DNA from 3 places in the Celeribacter indicus genome. Region 3 is predicted to be linked to each of the others. Evidence: riboswitches for the same ligand, from Rfam matches in the RefSeq annotation. Region 3 holds a riboswitch; each other region holds the start of a gene.
What was found. Region 3 has a riboswitch for cobalamin ahead of P73_RS20270 (6,7-dimethyl-8-ribityllumazine synthase). Riboswitches for the same ligand answer to the same signal wherever they lie in the genome.
Positions count from the first base shown of each region.

Region 1: it holds a riboswitch for cobalamin, as region 3 does, so the genes downstream of both, nrdH (glutaredoxin-like protein NrdH) here and P73_RS20270 (6,7-dimethyl-8-ribityllumazine synthase) in region 3, are expected to answer to the same signal.
Region 2: it holds a riboswitch for cobalamin, as region 3 does, so the genes downstream of both, P73_RS02535 (DUF1636 family protein) here and P73_RS20270 (6,7-dimethyl-8-ribityllumazine synthase) in region 3, are expected to answer to the same signal.

Region 1 covers NZ_CP004393.1:1,148,753-1,156,238, reverse strand. The annotation lists gene P73_RS05900 (L-aspartate oxidase) at 1-268, opposite strand, end outside; gene nadA (quinolinate synthase NadA) at 276-1,328, opposite strand; gene nrdF (class 1b ribonucleoside-diphosphate reductase subunit beta) at 1,469-2,440, opposite strand; gene nrdE (class 1b ribonucleoside-diphosphate reductase subunit alpha) at 2,448-4,571, opposite strand; gene nrdI (class Ib ribonucleoside-diphosphate reductase assembly flavoprotein NrdI) at 4,553-5,008, opposite strand; gene nrdH (glutaredoxin-like protein NrdH) at 5,013-5,234, opposite strand; cobalamin riboswitch at 5,327-5,515, opposite strand; gene P73_RS05870 (aspartate aminotransferase family protein) at 5,887-7,260, opposite strand; gene P73_RS05865 (Lrp/AsnC family transcriptional regulator) at 7,405-7,486, opposite strand, start outside.
Region 2 covers NZ_CP004393.1:502,586-510,071, reverse strand. The annotation lists gene P73_RS02555 (ABC transporter permease) at 1-525, opposite strand, end outside; gene P73_RS02550 (sugar ABC transporter substrate-binding protein) at 596-1,621, opposite strand; gene P73_RS02545 (ABC transporter permease) at 1,674-2,660, opposite strand; gene P73_RS25450 (hypothetical protein) at 2,897-3,109, shown strand; gene P73_RS02540 (LysR family transcriptional regulator) at 3,106-4,083, shown strand; cobalamin riboswitch at 4,245-4,454, shown strand; gene P73_RS02535 (DUF1636 family protein) at 4,548-4,916, shown strand; gene cobW (cobalamin biosynthesis protein CobW) at 4,934-5,968, shown strand; gene cobN (cobaltochelatase subunit CobN) at 5,975-7,486, shown strand, end outside.
Region 3 covers NZ_CP004393.1:4,130,580-4,138,065, forward strand. The annotation lists gene P73_RS20260 (alpha/beta hydrolase) at 1-811, shown strand, start outside; gene P73_RS20265 (NAD(P)H-binding protein) at 883-1,536, opposite strand; gene P73_RS20270 (6,7-dimethyl-8-ribityllumazine synthase) at 1,802-2,236, opposite strand; FMN riboswitch at 2,310-2,452, opposite strand; cobalamin riboswitch at 2,642-2,835, opposite strand; gene P73_RS20275 (FadR/GntR family transcriptional regulator) at 2,933-3,694, shown strand; gene P73_RS20280 (RraA family protein) at 3,711-4,403, shown strand; gene P73_RS20285 (ABC transporter ATP-binding protein) at 4,413-5,495, shown strand; gene P73_RS20290 (carbohydrate ABC transporter permease) at 5,492-6,409, shown strand; gene P73_RS20295 (carbohydrate ABC transporter permease) at 6,396-7,286, shown strand; gene P73_RS20300 (ABC transporter substrate-binding protein) at 7,352-7,486, shown strand, end outside.

The DNA.
Region 1 (7,486 bases), 1.5 Mb from region 3:
CGCGCGCCTCCCGCGTCACCCGCGCCGCGACCCCGGCATCGACGATGCCCGCCCCCGCGCGCAGCGTGTCCTCCGCATGGCGTTCGGGACTGTCGGCGACATCCATCGCCGCGGCCACCCCGCCCTGCGCCCAGGCGGAGCTCGCCCCCTGTCCCAGCCGCTCGGGCGAGATCATCACCACCGGGCGCGGTGCGAGCTTGAGCGCGGCATAGAGCGCGCCGAGGCCCGCCCCGACGATGACGACCCGGTCCGTGGCGAGCTCCTTCATCTCCGGATCACAGGCCGAGTTCGCGCGACAGGTCGATCATGCGCTGGACCGACAGCCGCGCCTTTTCGGCGATCGCGGGATCGACCTCCACCTGGTTGTCCATGGTGACAAGCACGTAGAGGATCTTCTCGAGCGAGATCTTCTTCATGTAGGGGCACATGTTGCACGGCCCGAGGAACTCCACCTCGGGAAACTCGTCGGAAATGTTCGAGGCCATCGAGCATTCGGTGACGAGCATCGCCTGTTTCGGCCGGTTCTCCGACACGAAGCGGATGATGCCGCTCGTCGAGCCGGAGAAATCCGACGCCGCGATCACCGGGGGCGGGCATTCCGGGTGGGCGATGATCTTCGTCTCCGGATTCCACTTGCGGAACTCGTTGATGTCCTCGGCGGTATATTGTTCGTGCACGATGCAGGAGCCGGGCCAGAAGACCACGTTCTTCTGCGGCACGTCGCGGGCGACGTTCTGCGCGAGGTACTGGTCGGGCGTCATGATGACCGTGTCGCTCTCCATCGCCGCGACGATCTGCGCCGCGTTCGAGGAGGTGCAGCAGATGTCGGACGCGGCCTTCACCTCCGCCGTGGTGTTCACGTAGGAGACGACCGGCGCGCCGGGATATTTCGCGCGCATCTCCTCGATCCCGTCCGCGGTGATGCTTTCGGCCAGCGAACAGCCCGCCTCCATGTCGGGCATGAGCACGGTCTTCTGCGGGCTCAGGATCTTCGAGGTCTCGGCCATGAAATGCACGCCCGCCTGCACGATCACATCCGCCTCGACCTCGGCCGCCTTGATCGCGAGCTGGAGGCTGTCGCCGACGAAATCGGAGACGCCGTGATAGATCTCCGGCGTCATGTAGTTATGGCCGAGGATGACGGCGTTGCGCGCCGCCTTGAGCTCGTTGATGGCCTTCACATAGGGGGCATAGACCGCCCAGTCGACCGGGGAGACGACACGGTCCATGCGCGCGTAGACGTCCTGCATGGACGCGGCCAGATCCGGCGACGGTGCGAGGTCGAAGCGCTCGGAGAGAGTCGAGCGCACGTGGCTGAGATCGAGCAAGGTCGGGTCCCCCTGTGGAAAACATGGACCGTCATATATTGGCTTGCCCCCGAAAGCCAAGCCCCGCAAGCGCCCGGACACGGAAAAACAGCGGCCGCGCGGCGCGGGGCCCGGCCCCGGATCGGGGCCGGTTGCGGCGCTCAGAAATCCCAGTCCTCGTCCTCGGTCGCGACTGCCTTGCCGATGACATAGGAAGAGCCGGAGCCCGAGAAGAAGTCGTGGTTCTCGCTGTCGGGGGAAAGCGCGGCGAGGATCGCGGGGTTCACCTCCGAGACCTCCGGCGGGAAGAGCGCCTCGAAGCCGAGGTTCTGCAACGCCTTGTTGGCGTTGTAATGCAGGAAGACCTTCACCTCTTCGGTCAGACCGATCCCGTCATAGAGCGCCTCGGTATAGGCGCTTTCGATGTCGTAGAGATCGAAGAGCAGCGCGAAGGCATAGTCCTTCAGCTCCGCCCGCCTCTCTCCGGACAGCCGTTCGAGCCCGCGCTGGAACTTGTAGCCGATGTAATAGCCGTGCACCGCCTCGTCGCGGATGATCAGCCGGATCAGGTCGGCGGTGTTGGTGAGCTTCGCCCGGCTCGACCAGAACATCGGCAGGTAGAAGCCCGAATAGAACAGGAAACTCTCGAGGAACACGCTGGCGATCTTGCGCTTGAGCGGATCGCTTCCCGGCGCGTAGGTCTCGAGGATCGCGCGCGCCTTGGCCTGGAGATGCGGGTTCTCCTCCGACCAGCGGAAGGCCTCGTCCACCTCCCGCGTCGAGCAGAGCGTCGAGAAGATCGAGGAATAGGAGCGCGCGTGCACCGCCTCCATGAAGGCGATGTTGGTCAGCACCGCCTCCTCATGCGGCGTCACCGCATCCGGCATGAGCGAGGGCGCCCCCACCGTGTTCTGGATCGTGTCGAGCAGCGTCAGCCCGGTGAAGACCCGGATGGTCAGCCGCTGCTCCTCCTCGCTCAGCGTCGCCCAGCTCGGGATGTCGTTCGACAGCGGCACCTTCTCGGGCAGCCAGAAATTCACCGTCAGCCGGTTCCAGACCTCGAGATCCTTCTCGTCCTGGAGCCGGTTCCAGTTGATCGCGCGCGGCACGCGAATGTCGGTCATGTCTTTCATCGGAACCTCACAATGTGCAGGAGACGCAGCCCTGCACCTCGGTCCCCTCCAGGGCCGTCTGGCGCAGGCGCACGTAATAGATGGTCTTGATGCCCTTCTTCCAGGCATAGATCTGGGCACGGTTGATGTCGCGCGTCGTCGCCTCCGCCGGGAAGAACAGCGTGAGCGACAGGCCCTGATCGACATGTTCCGTCGCCGCCGCATAGGTGTCGATCAGCGCCTCGGGCCCGATCTCGTAGGCGTCGCGATAATAGTCGAGATTGTCGTTGTTCATGAAGGCGGCCGGGTAATAGACCCGCCCGATCTTGCCCTCTTTGCGGATCTCGATCTTCGAGACGATGGGATGGATCGAGGAGGTCGAATTGTTGATGTAGCTGATCGAGCCGGTCGGCGGCACCGCCTGGAGGTTGCGGTTGTAGAGCCCGTCCTGCATCACCGCCTCCCGGAGCGCGGCCCAGTGCCCCCGCGTCGGCAGGTCGATGCCCTCGAACAGCGCCTTCACCGCGGCGCTCTCGGGAAGCCAGTCGCGTTCCACATATTTGTCGAAGAAGCTGCCGTCGGCATAGGCGCTGTCCCCGAACCCCCGGAAGGTCGTTTCCTTCTCCCGCGCCAGCGCGTTCGAGGCGCGGAGCGCGTGATAGGCGACGGCGGCGAAATAGACGGAGGTGAACTCGATCCCCTCCGGACTGCCGTAATGGATGTGCTCGCGCGCCAGGAACCCGTGCAGGTTCATCTGGCCGAGGCCTATGGCATGGCTTTCGTCATTGCCGCGGCGGACCGAGGGCACGGCGTCGATCGCCGACATCTCCGACACGGCGGTGAGCGCCCGCACGGCGGTCTCGACCGTCTGCCCGAGCTGCTTGCCATCCATCGCCTTCGCGATGTTGAGCGAGCCGAGGTTGCAGGAAATATCCGTCCCGAGGCGGGCATAGGACAGGTCCTCGTTGAAGTCCGAGGCCTCGTTGACCTGGAGGATCTCCGAACAGAGGTTCGACATGTTGATCCGTCCCGCGATCGGGTTCGCGCGGTTCACCGTGTCCTCGAACAGGATATAGGGATAGCCGCTCTCGAACTGGATCTCCGCGAGCGTCTGGAAGAAGGCGCGGGCGTTGATCTTCTTCTTGCGGATGCGCTTGTCGTCCACCATCTCCTCGTATTTTTCCGTGACGGAGAGTTCCGAGAAGGGCACGCCATAGACCTTTTCGACATCGTGCGGCGAAAAGAGATACATATCGGCGTTTTTCTTGGCCAATTCGAACGTCACATCGGGAATGACCACGCCAAGGCTCAGCGTCTTGATACGGATCTTCTCGTCCGCGTTCTCGCGTTTCGTGTCGAGGAAGCGCAGGATGTCGGGGTGATGCGCGTTGAGGTAGACCGCCCCCGCCCCCTGCCGCGCGCCAAGCTGGTTGGCATAGGAAAAGCTGTCCTCGAGGAGCTTCATCACCGGGATCACGCCGGAGGACTGGTTCTCGATCCCCTTGATCGGCGCGCCGTGCTCGCGGATGTTGGTCAGCAGGAGCGCCACCCCGCCGCCGCGCTTGCTGAGTTGCAGCGCGGAGTTGATGCCCCGCCCGATGCTCTCCATGTTGTCCTCGAGCCGCAGAAGGAAGCACGAGATCAGCTCCCCGCGGCTCTTCTTCCCGGCGTTCAGGAAGGTCGGCGTCGCCGGCTGGAACCGGCCCGACAGGATCTCCTCCATGAAGGCCATCGCGAGCGCCTCGTCGCCGCGCGCAAGCGCAAGGGCCACCATCACCACGCGGTCCTCATAGCGTTCGAGATAGCGCTGCCCGTCGCGGGTCTTCAGCGTGTAGGAGGTGTAATACTTGAACGCGCCGAGGAAGGTCGGGAAGCGGAACTTCTTCGCATAGGCCGCCTCCCAGATCCTGCGCATGAAATTCCTGGAATACTGGTCCAGGACCTCCGCCTCGTAATAGCCTTCCTCCACGAGATAGCCGAGCTTCTCGTCGAGCGAGTGAAAGAACACCGTGTTCTGGTTCACATGCTGCAAGAAATACTGACGCGCGGCCATGCGATCCGCCTCGAAGCGGATCCGGCCCTCCCCGTCGTAGAGATTGAGCATCGCGTTCAGCGCGTGGTAATCGAGGCCGTTCAGGTCGGTGTCGAGCATGGCGCGGATCCCATTTTTTCGAGCCCGGCGCGGACGCGGGCGATATCGCTGTCAAATCCCGCCAGCTCGAACTTGTAGAGCAGCGGAACATCGCATTTGCGGGCGATCACATCGCCCGCCATGGCATAAAGCCTGCCGAAATTCCGGTTTCCGGCCCCGATCACGCCCCGCATCAGGGCGCGGGTGTCGGGGTCGTTGAGCAGCCGGATCACCTGTTTCGGGACCGCCCCGCGCCCGGTCCCGTCGGCATAGGTCGGACAGATCAGGACGAAGGGGCGGGCGATGCCGGGCATCGCCTCCTTCGGGGAGATCGGCACGCGCCGGACCGTCAGCCCGAGCCGCGCGACGAAACGCAAGGTGTTCCCCGATGCGGAGGAATAATAGACGATCTCCGGCAGGCCCTGCGGCGGCACCGGGACGGCAGCATCCGGGGGCATGGGATCACAGGAGCCGCGCGATCATGTCCGGGCGGAAGCCCGACCAGTGGTCCTCTCCCGCGACGACGACCGGCGCCTGGCGATAGCCGAGCCCGGTCACGCGGCTCATCGCGTCGCTGTCCTGGGTCAGGTCGATGACATCGTAGGACAGCCCCTTCGCATCGAGCGCGCGGGTCGTGGCGGTGCATTGCACACAGGCGGGTTTGGAATAGACGGTGATGCTCATGTCGGTCCTCTCGCTTCTCTCAGACGTCGAGGCCGCGAGCGACGGACCGCAGGCGCCCCGCCGAACACACGCCCCCGAACCCTCCGTTCGTGGTCATTGTCATATGCCCGGCAGGTCTCCTGACTCGCGGTTCACCGCTTGGCCGGCCTTCCCGGACGTGCGTCCAGTGGCGTGATCGGCCTCGCTCACCGCTTACAGTTGCGGGGGCAGCGCCGGACTCTCACCGGCTTCCCTCTTAGCCGGCGACTCGTGCCGACGGAACCGAAGCAACATCATATTGATGGTTTCGACGAGGGCTTGTCAATATCTGGTTTTCCCACGCGCCCTCGCCCCGCGCCGGAAGACGGGGCGAACGGTGTGGTAACGGGATCTTTACCCGCGCCGGATAGGGTGGAGAGACCGGTGCCGCAACCTCCGCAACTCGCGGCGCCGGTCCTCCCTCCGGCTGAAAGGCAGATCCATGATGATGACGTTCCGACCCCTCGCCCGCACCCTCGCCGTGACGATCACCGGGATCTTTCGGGGCGCCGCCGGATGCACGATCCGGGCGGAGCCCCGGATGGCCCGGCCGCTCCCGCGGCTGGGCAGTCCCGCAACCGGACGCAGCCGGCGGCATGGCCCGGCCGTCCCCCTGGCCTCCTCTCCGCCGGTCTCAGCCGGGCAGCACGGTGTCCACCGCCACCTTCATCGCATCCACGATCCGGTCCGCTTCGCCGCGGGTGAGGCAGAAGGGCGGCGCGAAGCCGATGATGTCGCCCTGCGGCAGGGCCCGCCCGATGACCCCCTCCGCCAGAAGCGCCGCGGCGAGCGAGGCCCCGACCTGATCCCCCGCGTCGAAGAAGCTGCGGCTGTCCCGGTCCCGCACGAAATCCAGCGCACAGAGCATGCCCTCGCCCCGGATCTCCCCGACATTCGGATGATCGCCCAGCGCGTCCTTCATCGCCGCCGTCAGATAGGCGCCGGTGCTTGCGGCATTCTCGACGAGGGCCAACTCGTCCAGAAGCCGGAGGTTGGCCACGCCGGCCGCGGCCCCCACCGGATGCGCGGAATAGGTCCAGCCATGGCCGATGGGCCCGTTCTCGTCCGTTCCCCGTTCGAGCACCTTCCACATCCTCTCCGACACGATCGTGCCGGAAAGCGGCGCATAGGCGGAGGTCAGCCCCTTGGCGATGGTGATGAGATCCGGTTTCAGCCCGTACCGCCCGGAACCGAACATCGTCCCGAGCCGGCCGAAACCGGTCACGACCTCGTCGGCGACCAGAAGGATGTCGTGCCGGTCGAGCACCTCCTGAATCGCCTCCCAGTAACCGGCCGGCGGCGGCACGATGCCGCCCGTGCCCAGGACCGGCTCGCCGATGAAGGCCGCGATCGTGTCCGCCCCTTCCCGCGCGATCAACTCCTCGAGCTTCGCGACGCAATCGGCGACGAAGGCCGCTTCGGACATGGCGAGGTCGTCGCGGCGGAAATAACAGGGCGCTTCCGTGTGCAGCACGCGGTCCAGGGGCAGGTCGAACTTCCGGTGGAACAGCTCGAGCCCGGTCAGCGATCCGGTCATCAGGCCGGAGCCGTGATAGCCGCGGCGGCGGGAGATGATCTTCTTCTTCTCCGGCCGGCCGAGGATGTTGTTGTAATACCAGATCAGCTTGATGTTGGTTTCGTTCGCATCGGAGCCGGACAGGCCGAAATACACCTTCGACATATGCTCGGGGGCGCGGTCCAGGACCATTTTCGCGAGCGTGATCGACGCTTCCGTGCCATGGCCGACATAGGCGTGGTAATAGGCCAGCTCGCGCGCCTGTTCCGCGATGGCCTCCGCGATCTCCTGCCGGCCGTAGCCCACGTTCACACAGTAGAGCCCCGCGAACCCGTCGAGGAATTCGCGCCCGTCGCGATCCACGATCGTGGCGCCCCGCGCCGTCCTGACGATCCGGCCCGGCGCCTCGCCGCGGGCATGCCGGGCGAGATGGGTGGAGGGATGGAAGAAATTCTCGCGATCCCATGTGTCGAGCTGGTCGTTGGTCAGCATGCCTTTCCCCTTTCCTTGCGCCGGACCACGGCGCCGCGCGGCGGCGCGGTCCGGCCGTCGCCTGCCAGTCTGACGCCGCCGCGCGGAAAGGGAGACCAAAAGGACCGCGGGAACAGTCCGTCCGGCCTGCGTGGACGGTCAGGACTAGTCCATTCGGTCCAGAAACAGCTCGAGCGGCGGCGTCCCGCCGCCCTTGACCTGTTTCGTGACGACATAGGTGAAATAG
Region 2 (7,486 bases), 900 kb from region 3:
CCATGCCGGCACCTCTGAGGCGGGATAGGACGCCTCGACCCCGTAATTCAGCGACAACAGTTCCACGATGGCGCGCACGAGGATCAGCGTCACGAGCGTGGTCAGGAAGGCGCGCAGCCGCATGTAGCCGATCAGCACCCCGTTCAGCGCACCGACCAGCCCACCGAGGAGCAGGACGGCGGGAATGACCACGACCAGTGGCATCCCCAGCGCATTCACCAGGTAGAGCGCGCCGAAATTGCACAGGGCAAAGTTCGAACCGACGCTGAGGTCGATGCCGCCGGCCTTCAGCACCAGCGTCATGCCGATGCAGATGAACATGTATTCACCGAGGACGCGGGCAATCGTCGACAGGCTGCCGACCGTGAAAAAGCCGGGGATGAGGATGGAAAATACCGCGACGGCAATCGCCAGGAAGAGGACGGGGATCGCATTGTCGATCCAGTTCTTTGCCAGAACCTCGCCCAGCACATGATCCGGGATATAGCGGTAGCGCCAGCGCAGATACGTTTCGTTCACGCTCATTCTAAAACTCCGAAGGTGCGAGAGGCGGTCGCCGCGAATCCGGCGACCGCGCCTTGGGGCGCAGCGAGGCTCAGTCGCCCGCCCGGATCCCGTCGAGGGTCCAGCACGAACCGGGGCCGATGTTGTCCGGCGTCAGGATCTTGTTTTCGGTATAGAGGCCGAAGGGCTGCGATCCCGGCTCCGGCCGGGTCTGCAACAGGATCTGGATCGTTTCGGCAAGCTGGTGCGCCTGATCGCGGGTATCGACCTTCACGTAGGACGCGAAGGATCCGTTCTCGAGATTGGTGCAACCGAATTCCTGGTTCCCGCCGCCCGTGGACACGAGCTTGATCTGGTCGGTGAGCCCGGCCTCGCGGATGGCTGCGGCGATGCCGACATCCATGTTGTCCCACAACCCGATGAAGGCACAGAGATCGCCATGCTGTTTGATGATCGTGGAAGCGATGGACCGCGCCTTCGAGGCATCCCAGTCCGCCGCCTGGTTGGATACGATCTGGATCTCCGGGTATTCGGCCAGGGCGTCCTCGACCCCGGCGACACCGAGCTGGTTCGGCGGAGCGGTCACCGGCCCCTGCACCACGGCAATCTTGCCCGAGGTCCCTTCGCCGCAGAAGCGTGCAGCCTCCTGCGCCGTCTTGACCCCGACGTCGTACCAGTCGCCGCCCACGAATGCGTCGGAATTGACCGGCGTCTTCAGGTTCATCTGGATCACGTTGATGCCCGCGCTCATCGCCCTGCGGATGAGCTTGGTATAGGCCTGCATGTCGTTGTTGTGGACGATCAGCAGGTCGGGCTTTTCGTTGATGAGCTGCTCGATCGCCTGTGCGCCGGCGTCGACGTTCCAGTTGGGGTCGCGGATCGTCAGCTCGTATCCGAGCCGGTCCGCGTCGCGTTGCACCGCGGCCATCCAGCCCTGGGTAAGATCGAATCCCATGGTGATCGGGACAAAGGCGACCTTCTTGCCCGCGAGGGCCTCCTGATACGTGAAGACCAGACCGTCATCGGGACGTTCCGCCGATGCCGGCGCGGCGGTTCCGAGGGCAGCACCCGCGAGCGCTGCGATGCCGAGGGCCTTTCTCAACCTTGTCAGTGTCATGTTTCTCCTCCCCTGAGACATGTTCATATGCGTTTGTTCTCAATATTCTTGTTCATATATCGCCCTGCTGGGACGTCTGTTCGTCCCGCGGGTTGACCACCGAGTCGACGATGATCGCCAAGAGCAGGATGAGGCTCTTGATGATGTTCTGCGCCGAATAGCTGATGTTCATGATCGTCATGCCGTTGAGCAGCAATCCGATGAGCAGCGTGCCGGCGATGACGTTGCGGATGCTGCCCTTGCCCCCGGCAAGCCCGATGCCGCCGATCACCACCACGAGGATGATGTCGTAGATCATCGTCGAATTGGCGAGCTTGGTGTTCACGGAGGACACCGTCATCGCCATGATCAGCCCGGCGCAGAAGGCGACGAAGGCGGAGATGCCGTACATCAGGACGCGGATCGGCCGGATCGGAATGCCGCTGTTGCGCGAGGCGAGGGGGTTGTCGCCGATGGCGTAGATGAAGGCTCCGTAGCGCGTCAGGCGCAGGCCCACGAAGGCGACACAGGCGATGACGAGGAACAGCACGACGGGCATCGGGATCGCCGCAAGCGTGCCGGTGCCGAGTGCGGACAGCCAGCCCAGGTCGCCGCCGATGAAGATGTTGTCGCTGGGCACGAGCGCGAACCGCCCCAACCCGGCGATGACGGTGGCCATCGCGAGCGTGGCGAAGATGTCCGGGATCTCGACATAGGCGACGAGGATCCCGTTCACGATGCCGATCCCGAGTGCGAGCAGCATGCCCAGCAGAAGTGCCAGCTCGATCGGCATCCCGCGGGACACGAGCACGAAGGCCCAGCCGGTCGAGAACACCATCACCGCGACCATCGTCAGGTCGATGCCGCGGCCGATCACCACCACAGCCATCCCGACCGCCAGGACTCCGAGGATCGACACGTTCTGCAACAGCGACAGAAGGTTCGAGATCTGAAAGAAATTGTCGAGAAACAGTGAGAAGGCGACAAACAGCACGCCGGAAATGGCGAGCACCATCTGCTCCTGTGTCAATGAGACTCTCGTCTTGTGCGATGCGTTCATGGCGGCCTCCTCCCATGGCCCCGCGCCTGCTCTCCCCTGCATCTTCCGTGCGGAGTTCGAGAGCCTGCGCCCCAGAAACAATGGCTGTATCGCGGCGGCGGGACGGGTCGTCTCCTCCGGTGCCGCCGATGTGCCACCCCCTCATGGACGATGGCGCGATGTCCTCCCGTTTGCGCAGGAACGCTCGGGCGTCCTGCATGCCTTGTTTCCGTTATTTTTCGAAATCGGAGGCGGGTTTGTCCAATATCAACCTGCAAAAAATTCATAACTTAAAACTTATGAATGGAGATTGCCGCCCGGCTCCGGCCTCGCGAGGAAAGGCTTTGGAAATCGCGCTTTTCGGCTATGCTGTATCGCGCAACCCTGCGGCGGGAGGGCGGTCTGCGGGCACGATCCCGCCCGCCCCCGCCGCCGGCAGCCGCCCGAAACCGAAGTCCGAGCCGATATGACGAAATCCCCGCCCCAGGCGCCGCTCACCGCCCTGACCAGCGAATTCCTGCATTCGCGCAATCTGACGCTGCACAAGCTCAACGTGTTCTGCATGATCGCAAGGTATTCGAGCGTGACCCGAACCGCCGAGCGGCTCAACATCGCGCAGCCCGCCGTCACCTCGCATCTGCGCAGCCTCGAGGACAGCCTCGGAACGCAGTTGGTCCGCAAGACGGGGCGCAATATCGAACTGACGCAGGCGGGTGAACGGGTCTATTCCTGGGCGACGGAGGTCATGCAACGCAGCTCCGAAATGCTTCTCGATCTCGCCGACATCAAGAAGGGCGTGCTGGGCCAGACCAAGATCGCGGCGGCCATGGTTGTCGGAACTTATAAACTTCCCGATATCATTATCCGGTTTCACAAGGAATATCCGGCTGCCAAGGTCTGCATGTCGATGTCCAGCCCCCACCTCGCGACGCAGGCGGTGCTGTCCGGAGATTGCGATTTCGGCGTGACGCTGATCGACCCGACGCAGGACACGTCGCGGCTCGAGACCGAGCTGCTCTGGAAGGAGCCGCTATTCCTCGTCGCGGCTCTCGACAGTACGCTGGTGGGCGACGTCGCCACCCTGTCCGAACTCGCCTCCCTGCCGTTCGTGACGCCGATGAAGGGACAGATCGCGCGCGAGCTGATCGACGAGGCGCTGCGCACGGCAGGGGTGGTGAGGACCAACAGCGTGCTGGAATTCGGACATCCGGAGCCGATCCTGGCTGCCATTCGCGCCGATATCGGGCCGGGTTTCGTCTTCCAGAGCGCGCTGCCCGCCGATCTCGAAAGGGAAGGCCTCCGCATCGTGCGCACGCCTGGGATCGAGCTCACCATGCCCCTGTTCCTGATCTACGACAGGAAGACCGTCTTTTCCGCGCCGCAGACGGATCTGATCGACAGGATCCGTCGCACATTCGCCGCCCTGCAAGATGCTCCGGCATAGCCGGACGGATCCGGCGCTTAGCCTTGTTCTCCCGGAGCGTCCTGCGCCACCGCAGCAGTCCCTCTCACTCAGCCTCCTCTCCCGATGGCGAAGAGCGGTGCTGGCCGGCGCAGATGGACGCATCCCTGCCATCCCGTCCTTGACAACCACACCGGCTTTGCCTCAGGTGAGGGCCAGCTGGTTCCTGTCTGTGACAGGCGAAGAGGGAATGCGACAGACCGCAAAGGTCAAAGCGCAGCCGCCCCCGCGACCGTGACCGGAGAGGTCCGCCCGAAGCCACTGGCCAATGTGCCGGGAAGGCGGGTGGACCGCAGGAGCGCAATGCTCCGGGATCCGCAAGCCGGGAGACCTGCCAGCACAGATTTGTTTCGGGCGAACGGGGTGTGTCGCGGCCGGCTAGAGATGGCTTGTCCACCGCCTCTCCTGCCTTCCGCTCCCGCATCGTCCCTTTGGAGGACTGCGAGATGGGCGGGGTGACCCTGATGATCTGCCAAACCTGCCGGCGCGTCGCGGGCGGTCCGCCCGAGACGGAGGAGCCGCGTCCCGGAGCGCGCCTGCTGGGGCGGCTCGAGGCGGCGTGCCTGCCCGACACTGTCACGATCCGCCCCGTCGCCTGCCTGTCGGCCTGCACGCGCGGCTGCACCATCGCGCTTTCCGGCGGGCCGAAGCGCTGGAGCTACATCTATGGCGACCTCGATCCCGACCGCCATGTCGAGGCGATCCTCGAGGGCGCGGCGCGCTATGCCGCGAGCGAGGACGGGCGCGTTCCCTGGCGCGAGCGCCCGGAGATCTTCCGCAAGCAATCCATCGCCCGGCTTCCGCCGCAGGACTGACCCCAAAGGAGTTGCAGATGTCCGATCTGAATAAAATCCCCGTCACAGTCATCACCGGCTTTCTCGGCTCTGGCAAGACCACGCTGGTGCGTCATCTCATGGCCAATCCCGAAGGCCGGCGCCTCGCGGTGCTGGTCAACGAATTCGGCACCGCCGGGGTGGACGGCGATATCCTGAAATCCTGCGCCGACGAGAATTGCCCGGCCGAGAGCATCGTCGAGCTGGCCAATGGCTGCATCTGCTGCACGGTCGCGGACGAATTCATCCCCACGATCGAGGCCCTGCTGGCCCTGCCGCAGCGCCCCGATCACATTCTCATCGAGACCTCGGGGCTCGCGCTGCCCAAACCGCTGCTGAAGGCGTTCGACTGGCCGCCGATCCGCTCGCGCGTGACCGTGGACGGTGTAATCGCGCTCGCCGATGCCGAGGCGGTGGCGGCGGGGCTCTTCGCACCGGACCCGGCCGCGGTTCAGGCCCAGCGCGAGGCGGACGAGAGTGTGGATCACGAAACACCGCTGTCGGAAGTCTTCGAGGACCAGATCTCCTGCGCCGATATCGTGCTGCTGACCAAGGCAGACCTGGCGGGCGAGGACGGCGTGACGAAGGCCCGTGCGGTGGTCGAGGCGGAGGCCCCCCGCCCGGTCCCGATCCTGACGGTGACCGAGGGTGCGGTGGATCCGCGCGTGGTTCTGGGGCTCGGCGCGGCCGCCGAGGACGACATCGACGCCCGGCCCAGCCACCACGATGGCGCGGAGGATCACGAGCATGACGACTTCGACACGGTGGTGGTGGGCATGGGCGAAATCGCGGATCCGCAGGTCTTGCAGGACGCGATCGGCCGGCTCGCGCGCGAGCAGAACGTTCTGAGGGTGAAAGGGTATGTCGCGGTCGCGGGCAAACCGATGCGGATGCTCGTTCAGGCTGTGGGGGCGCGGGTGCGGGCGCAATACGACCGGCCCTGGGGCGGAGAGCCGCGGCGTTCGGAACTGGTCGTGATCGCCGAGCACGACAATGTGGACGAGGCGGCGATCCGCGCGGTGCTGGGAGCCTGAGCGACGATGCACATCGTTTTCCGCGAAAGCCACGGTCTCGAGGAGACGGACCTGCCGCAGGATCTGGGGCAGAGCCCCGCCGATCTGATTGCGCTGTCCTTCTCCGACAGCGATCTGGGGGCTTTCGCGGCTGGCTGGCACCGGGCACGCGACACGGGCGCTCCGCTGCCGTCGCTGCGCCTCGCCAACCTGGCGGCCTTGCGTCACCCGCTTTCGGTCGATGTCCATGCCGAGCAGACCCTCGAGGGGGCAAAGGGAATCCTCGTGCGGCTGATCGGCGGCGAGAGCTACTGGCCCTACGGGCTCGCGACGCTCCAGGATCTCGCGCGGAGGCGCGGGATGGCGCTTGCGGTGCTGCCGGCGGACGGCCGACCGGATCCGCGGCTCGACGCGCTCTCTACCCTCCCCGTCTCGACCCTGCGCCGCTTGCAGCACCTGTGCGATGCGGGCGGGGCGGTCGCAGCGCAGGCGGCGCTGGCACAGCTCGCGCTCGCCGCGGGGCTCTATGCGCAGCCCGTCGCGGGGCTGAAATCGGTGCCGGAAGCCGGGTTCTACCGCCCCGGCGCCGGGGTCGTACCCCCGCCCGAGCCCCCCGACCGGCCGCTCGCGCTCGTCACCTTCTACCGCTCCTACCTGAGCGCAGCCGATACCGCGCCCGTCGAGGCGCTGATTGCCGCGCTCGAGGCGCGGGGGTTCGACGCCTTCGGCCTCTTCGCCCCGTCGCTCAAGATCGCGTCGATCGCGGATTGGCTGCGCCGGGAGATCGCGCGCCTTGCCCCGGCGGCAATCGTCAACGCCACCGCCTTTTCCGCGAAGGGACCGGATGGCGCGCCCTCGCCGCTCGACGCCGCGGGTTGTCCGGTCTTTCAGGTCGCTCTCTCGACAGCGGAGCGCCGGCTCTGGGCGGAGAGCGAGCGGGGGCTCTCGCCCGCCGATCTCGCGATGCATGTCGTGCTGCCCGAGGTGGACGGCCGGATCTTTGCCGGCGTCGCCAGTTTCAAGGCCCGCGCCCCGCGCGACCCGGACCTGGAATTTTCCCGCCTGATCCATCAGCCGGATGAAGGGCGGGTCGAAGCGATCGCGGATCGGGTCGCGGGCTGGCACAGACTTTCCACCCTGCCCGCGGCCGGATGCAGGCCAGCGATCGTGCTGTCGACCTATCCGGGACGCGCGTACCAGATCGCCCATGCGGTCGGGCTCGACGCCTTCGCATCCACCGGAAAGATCCTCGCCGAACTTGCCGGTCAAGGATATGACGCGACGCCTGTGCCCGATCTGGCCGTGCGTCTGGGGCAGGAGGTCGAGAGCTGGCCGCTCGAGGCGTATCGCGCCGCGCTGGCTGCCCTGCCCATGGCGCTGCGCGACGATCTGGCCCGCGCCTGGGGCGCGCCCGAGGACGATCCCGCCTTCTGCAACGGCGCCTTCCGGTTTCGCGCCCTGCGCGCGGGACAGGCGCTGATCGCGCTGCAACCCGAACGCGGCGAGGTCAACAAGCGCGAGGATGACTACCACGATCTC
Region 3 (7,486 bases):
CGGTCCGTTCGGCGCGGTCAAGGAACAGGCCGCGGGCCTCTATGCCCAGACCATGGCGGAGCGCGGCTTCGTTACGCTCGCCTTCGATCCGTCCTATGTCGGGGAAAGCGGCGGACAGCCGCGCTCGGTTGCATCGCCGGACATCAACACCGAGGATTTCATGGCCGCGGTCGATTTCCTCGGCCTGCATGAGGGCGTGGACCGCGAGCGGATCGGCATCATTGGCATCTGCGGCTTCGGCGGCATGGCGCTGAACGCCGTGGCGGCCGACAAGCGGGTCAAGGCGGTCGCCACCACCAGCATGTATGACATGTCGCGCGTGATGGCGAAGGGCTATTACGACAGCCTGACCGACGAGCAGCGCGCGGCGGGCCTCGAACAGATGAGCCGTCAGCGCTGGGAAGATGCGGCAAGCAGCGAGCCGGCCCTTGCTGGCGGCCTGCCGGACAGCCTCGACGGCATCGACGATCCGGTCATCCGCATGTATCACGCCTATTACAAGGATTCCGAACGCGGCTATCATCCCCGATCGGTCAACTCCAACGACGGCTGGACGGTGACCAACCCGCTGTCCTTCATGAACATGCCACTGCTGACCTATATCGACGAAATCTCGCCGCGGCCTATGCTGGTGATCGCCGGCTCGGAGGCGCATTCGCGCTATTTCAGCGAAGACGCCGTCGCGGCGGCAGCCGAACCCAAGGAATTGATGATCATCGAGGGTGCCGATCATGTCGACCTCTACGATCAGGTCAACATCATCCCCTTCGACAAGCTCCAGTCGTTCTTTGAGGAGCATCTCGTCGCGTAAGGGACGAGCGTGCGCGCGGGGACCCAAGTCAGGGGGCGAGACAACCGCTTCGCCCCCTGCGGCTTGCGGGGTCAGACGCGCATCAGCCGGGCGACCGCCTGATCGACCGACATGTCGCCATCGGTCAGTTCGAGGATCTCGCGCCGGATTGCAGGCCGTTCGATCAGCGCGGCGATGACGCGGGCAACATTGCCCCGCGCGACGGCGCCGTAGGGGATGGCCGGGCCGAGCGTCACGCGCCCGTCTCCATCCTCGTGAACAAGTGTGCCGGGCCGAATGATGATCCAGTCGAGTTCCGACCGGGCCAGAGCGACATCGGCGCGCTTCTTCTCGGCCATGTAATGCTCGAAACGCGGATTTCGTTCGCGCTGGCGCCCGGCCTCCGGAAACGCCGAGACGAGATAGAAACGCGAGATGCCCAGGTCGCGGGCGGCTTCGGCGGCCTTGCCCGGCCCGTCACCGTCGATGGCAGTGGTCCGGTCCAGCCCGCTGCCCGCCGCCCCGGCCGAAAACACGATCACCTCGCAGCCGCGCGCGGCCTCGATCAGGTCGGCGACCGTCATGTCGATTATGTCGCCCGGAACCGGCGTTCCTCCCGCCTGCGCGATCGCTTCAGCCTGCTCGGGCTTGCGATGCAGGCCCACGACCTCGTGGCCTGCCTCCACGAGCATGGGAAGAAGACGGTGGCCGACGCCGCCGGTGGCTCCGATCAGGAATATCTTCATGGGGATCTTCTTTCTGTCTCCAGTGGGTGTTATCGAAACAAACGCTCGTGAACATTTGGTTGGTTCCTGCAATGGAGGACGCTTCTACGCCCCGCTGGTTTGCGCTGTTCAAATCAGCGCGGATTTCCATATTCAACAGCCGAAGCGTGTTCGTAGCTTCCCGAGGGAGGTACAGAATGCCGTCGGATTGCGGCTGATCCGGATGACCGGGCACCCTTGCATTCGAACCGGGGCGTGCCTCGCAAACAGGTATTCCTCCCCCCGGTTATGCCGCGACGGTCAGTCTCAATTTCGCCACAGCAAGTGCTGCTTCCGCTGCCTCCCGCCCCTTCTGTACGAAATGCTCTCGGTAAATCGCCTGATGATGGTCGGTTTCCTGGTAAACATGCGGCGTCAGGGAAACCGAAAGCACGGGAACATCGGTTTCAAGCCCGGCCTGCATCAAACCGTTAACCACCGCCTGAGCAACAAATTCGTGACGATAGATGCCGCCGTCCACCACGAAGGCCGCCGCAGCAACAGCGGCATAACGCCCGCTGCGGGCGACATCGCGCGCAAGTAGTGGCATCTCGAAGGCGCCCGGAACATCGAAGACATCCACTTGATCGGCAGGGATGACTTCACAGAAGCCATCCAGTGCGCGGTCGACAATTTCGGAATGCCAGTTTGCTTTGATAAAAGCATAGCGGGTGTGTGTCATTGTGATCTCCTTTGATAACAACACGTCACCCAAGGCGTCACTTACGCCATCCGCTCGCGAAATGCGGACTGAACGTAGTCTCTTTCATCCGGACTATAACCGTCGGCTCAGGAGTTGCACCTGATCTGCTGGTCCCTTCCATGGAAGGCGCTCGCGGGCTTCGGACCAGGTCCGTTTACCGCCGGTGAGGACTTGCACCTCGCCCTGAGAACGAGATGACCATAGGATGGCGTTTTGCCGGAGACAAGACCCAAGGATCTGCTGATCATCAAGATCAACAGCCACCTCCCTGTGCAGGCGATGCGTTTTCCAAGCCTTCTGAAATGCCCTGTTCCAGAGGGTTTCCAGCGCGGCGGTCACGGCCCGTTTCAAGAATTCCGATGTCTCTGGTGCGCCTTGCATCCGGACAGGGCGAACATTCCGGCAGGTCTCCTGCCTTGCGGGTCGAAGCTTTGCTGCGCCTTCCCATCCCGTCGGGACGATGGCGTTCGACAGCCTCGCCCACCGCTTGCACTCATGGATTCGGCTCGAATGAGCTCCCTATTGCGACTCTCTTCTAGGCAAAACTCCAAAAACTAGCCTGCATTATAATCAGAAGCTGCCCTCACCGCTAACTTCCCCGCTAATATTTGATCTTATGTTTGCCAGTATAAAAAAGTTATTTTCCATTGGTATTACCAATTTGGAGAGCGTGCGGTGCCTGCCGATAGCGACCTTAACATCATCAACCACAAAGAGACTGCCCGCGGGGACTACACCCGCGTGCTTGCCTTCCTGCGCGACCAACTGCTGACGGGCAAAATCAAGACCGGAGACAAGCTGCTGCCCGAGCGCGATCTCTCTGCGCTCCTGAACGTCAGCCGTCCGGTGCTGCGCGAAGCCCTGCGCGCTCTGGCAATGATCGGCGCGGTGGAGGTCCGGCACGGGGCTGGCACCTATGTCACCACGCCCGACGCCTCATCGCTGAGCGACTTCTTCTCGTTCGTCCTGGTGCAGCACGGAGAACAGTTCGATGACATCCTGGAGGCCCGCATCGCCATAGAGCACCACGCCATCCGGCTGGCCTGCGCGCGGGCCACCCAGTCGGATTACGACAACATGTCCCGCATCCTCGACCGCATCCACGACACCATAGAGGACGCACAACAGGGAGCCGATGCCGATTTTGCCTTTCACACGGCCATCGTCACCGCTGCACGCTCACCTGCTCTGTCGACGATCTACGGCGCACTGTCGCGTTTCCTGACCGACCTGCACTTCGTGCGGCGGCAGCGCATTCTCCAGGTTACGGGCATCCGGAGCTACCTCATCGATCATCACGCATCGCTTCTCGATGCGATCGTGCGGCGCGACCCCGCCGCTGCGGACAGGCTGCTGGCCGAGCATTTCCAGATCGGCGCCGATTTCAACCGGCGCGCCGTGCTCAGTCAGATCAAGCGGCCATCCTCCCCAACCTGAGCAAGGAGCTTACACAATGACAAACGAGGACGTGCTCGCCCTCTTCGAGGGCCTGCGCCTGGCCGACATCCGTGACGGGATGGACTGGGCCGGTCTCCACAACGTGGGCAGCGTCAACCGCGCCATCGGCCCGGTATTCCAGGGCGCCGAAGCGATGGGCATCGCACGCACCGTCCTTTGCCGCCCGACGCAGGTGCGCATCCCCACGATGACGCCCGAGGAATACAGCGACTGGTCACTGCAATACTATCTAGATCGCTACCAGGATCGCAGCGAAATCACCCCGAACGTCAAGCCGGGCGAGTTCATCGTCTTCGAGTCTGCCGGCACTGGCAGCGGCGAGATCGGCTCGGCCAATTCGCTCGAGTGGCACGCGATGGGCGCGCGCGGCATCGTCACCACCGGCGGGGTGCGCGACATCGACGAATGCATCCGCCACCGGATCCCGATCTTCAGCGCCCACCGCGCGCAGACGATGGTACAGGGCTATTCGGAACTGGCCGCGACGCAGGTGCCGGTCAACCTCGATGGCACGCTGGTCAATCCCGGCGACTTGATCGTCGCCAACGGCGACGGCGTGCTGGTCGTCCCGCAAACGCATTTCGAGATCGTCGCCAAGTGGGCGCGACGTGAGTTGGACCGCGACAAGGAATGGCGGACCCAGTGGTATGACAAACTCGGCTGGGACGACTCCCGCCGCGTACTCTGAGCTGAATTCATGGCCAACCTCGCGTTTCGCAATGTCGCAAAGACCTTCGGCGATCAGAGAGTTCTGTCCGACATCAACCTGGAAATCATGGACGGAGAATTCACCGTCCTGGTCGGACCCTCGGGCTGTGGCAAGTCGACCCTCCTGCGCATGATCGCGGGGCTCGAGACTGTCTCGCATGGTGACATCGTCATCAACGGTCGCCGGGTGAACGGACTGCAACCCAAATCGCGCAACATCGCGATGGTCTTCCAGAACTACGCGCTCTATCCGCATATGTCCGTGCGGCGGAACATGGGTTTCGGCTTGAGGATGCTGGGCTACAGCCGCGCGGATACCGACCGGCGCATCACCGACGCCGCCAGGCTCCTGGGGCTGGAGGCGCTGCTCGATCGCAAACCGGGCGCACTTTCGGGTGGTCAACGGCAACGGGTGGCGATGGGCCGCGCCATCGTGCGCGAGCCCGATGTCTTCTTGTTCGACGAGCCCCTGTCCAATCTCGATGCGCAGTTGCGGACTCAACTGCGCACCGAGATCCGCGCCTTGCAGACCAAGCTCGGCGTCACCAGCGTTTACGTTACACATGATCAAGTCGAGGCGATGACTATGGCCGATCGCATCGTCGTCATGCGCGCGGGACGGATCGAACAGGCTGGCTCGCCGCTGGAATTGTTCGACGCTCCCGCCACCCGGTTTGTCGCCGGGTTCATTGGCTCGCCGTCGATGAACTTCCTTCCCGCCACAACATCTCGGTCGGAAGGCGCACGGGTACTCAGGGCGGAAAACGGGGCCGAATTCCCCTTGCCGGCCGGCTACCATGCCCTGCCCGAGGGGCAGCGCGTCACTTATGGCATCCGTCCGCAGCACATGGCATTGTCGGAACGCGGCCCGGCCGGACGTGTCACGGGGGTCGAGACCTTTGGCCATGAGGCCTATGTGCAGGTCGACCTGAAGAGCATCCCCTTGATGATCCATGCGCCCGGACGCACACCGATCGCCCCCGGCGAAACGGTCTGCCTGGAGGTCGATGCCGAGAAGGCGGTGCTCTTCGATCCCGATACCGGCGCTGCACTGTCCCGGAGGGCGCCATGAGCCGGCAAGTGCAAGACGCCGACGAGCGCCGCCTCGCCAGAGCCGAGACGCTGATCGCCGCCGCCTTCCTCGGGCCTTGGCTGCTGGGCCTTGTGGTCTTCACCCTGGGTCCAATCCTTGTCTCGCTGCTGCTGGCCTTCACCGACTACGACCTGAACGGCATGCCGAACTGGATCGGCCTCGATAATTTTCGCGAGATGTTCTTCGAAGATCCGCGCTTCTGGCGTTCCGTGCGTGCCACCGCCGTCTATGTGGGCTTCTCGGTCCCGGCGATCCTTGTCTTCTCGCTCGCAGTTGCCATCGTGCTCAATCGCGGCTCTCGAATGATGCCCGTCTATCGCGTACTGATCTACATGCCCTCCCTGATGGGCAGCAGTGTCGCCGTCGCCATCCTATGGCGCCAGGTCTTCGGACGCGAGGGGCTTCTGAATGCGGCGCTGGCCCCCTTGGGACTGGCCGGAGGATCCTGGATCGGTTCGCCCTCGACGGCGATCTACACCTTGATCGCGCTGTCGGTCTGGGCCTTCGGGTCGACGATGGTGATCTTCCTCGCCGGACTGCGTCAGATCCCCGCGGAATATTACGAGGCTGCAAGGATCGACGGCGCCGGGCCAGTGAGGCAGTTCTTCCACATCACCCTGCCCTCGCTCAGCCCGGTGATGTTCTTCAACGCGATCATGGTCACCGTTCATTGCTTCCAGGCCTTCACCCCGTCCTATGTGGTCAGCCAAGGTACCGGCGGGCCGGTGGATTCCACCCTGCTCTACGCTCTCTACCTCTATGACAAGGCCTTCCGCCAACTGGACATGGGTTACGCGTCGGCCATGGCATGGCTGATGCTGGCCGTGCTGGCCATGCTCACGGGCCTCTTCTTCGCAACCTCCCGCTATTGGGTGCATTATGGCGAACGCTGAGCAGATCTCGGAACCCGGCGTCGCGCAGCGGCTGCTCTTTTCGCGATCGACGGTCGCGAAGAAACTGGCGTTTCACGGTCCGATCGTCGTGCTCATTGTCGCGCTGCTCTACCCGATGCTGTGGCTCGTGGGCGCCTCCTTCGCACCGGGCTCCAGCGCCGTGGGATCGCTGCCCATCCTGCCCGAGCGGGCCACGCTCGACAACTACCGAGACGGCTGGGCGGGGGTGGGCAACATCGGTTTTTCGACCTATTTCGTCAATTCAATGGCGATCTCGCTAATCTCCATCGTCGGCAACCTGTTTTCATGCACCATGGCCGCATATGCCTTTGCGCGCATGGAATTCCCGATGAAGCGGACGCTCTTCGCGCTCCTTCTGCTGACGATCCTGCTCCCCAACCAGGTCACGGTGATCCCGCAGTATATCATCTTCAACGCCTTGGGAATGGTGAACACCTACGGACCGCTGCTAATCCCCAAGTTCACCGCGGTCGATGCCTTTTACACCTTCCTGCTGGTCCAGTTCATCCGCGGCATACCGCAATCTCTGGACGAGGCTGCCCGGATCGACGGGTGCGGACATGCGCGGATCTTCTTCTGGATCATTCTGCCGCTGTGCCTGCCCGCGCTCGCCACCACGGCTGTCTTTACCTTCATCTACAGCTGGAACGACTTCCTTGGCCCGCTTCTCTACCTGAACAGTCCCGATCTCTACACCGTGCCGCTGGGGCTCTCGCAATTCATGGATGCCACTGGCCGCTCCATGATCGGCAGCCTCTTCGCCATGTCGGTGCTGTCTCTCGTCCCCCTCGTCGTCATCTTCGCAGTCGCGCAACGGCTGCTGACGACAGGCATCGCAACCACAGGAGCAAAATGATGCGTATAACCAGACCTACAGGCCGCTCCCCGGCATCCCTTACCAGGACGGCGCTGGCGCTGTCGATGACACTGCCCACCTTCGCGCCGGTCGCAGCCGCCGCGCAGGAGCAGGAGCTTTCGGGCAGCATCCGCTTCTCATGGTACGGCGGAACCGTCCGCAACCAGAAGATAGACGAGATGGTCGCGCTGTTCGAGGAC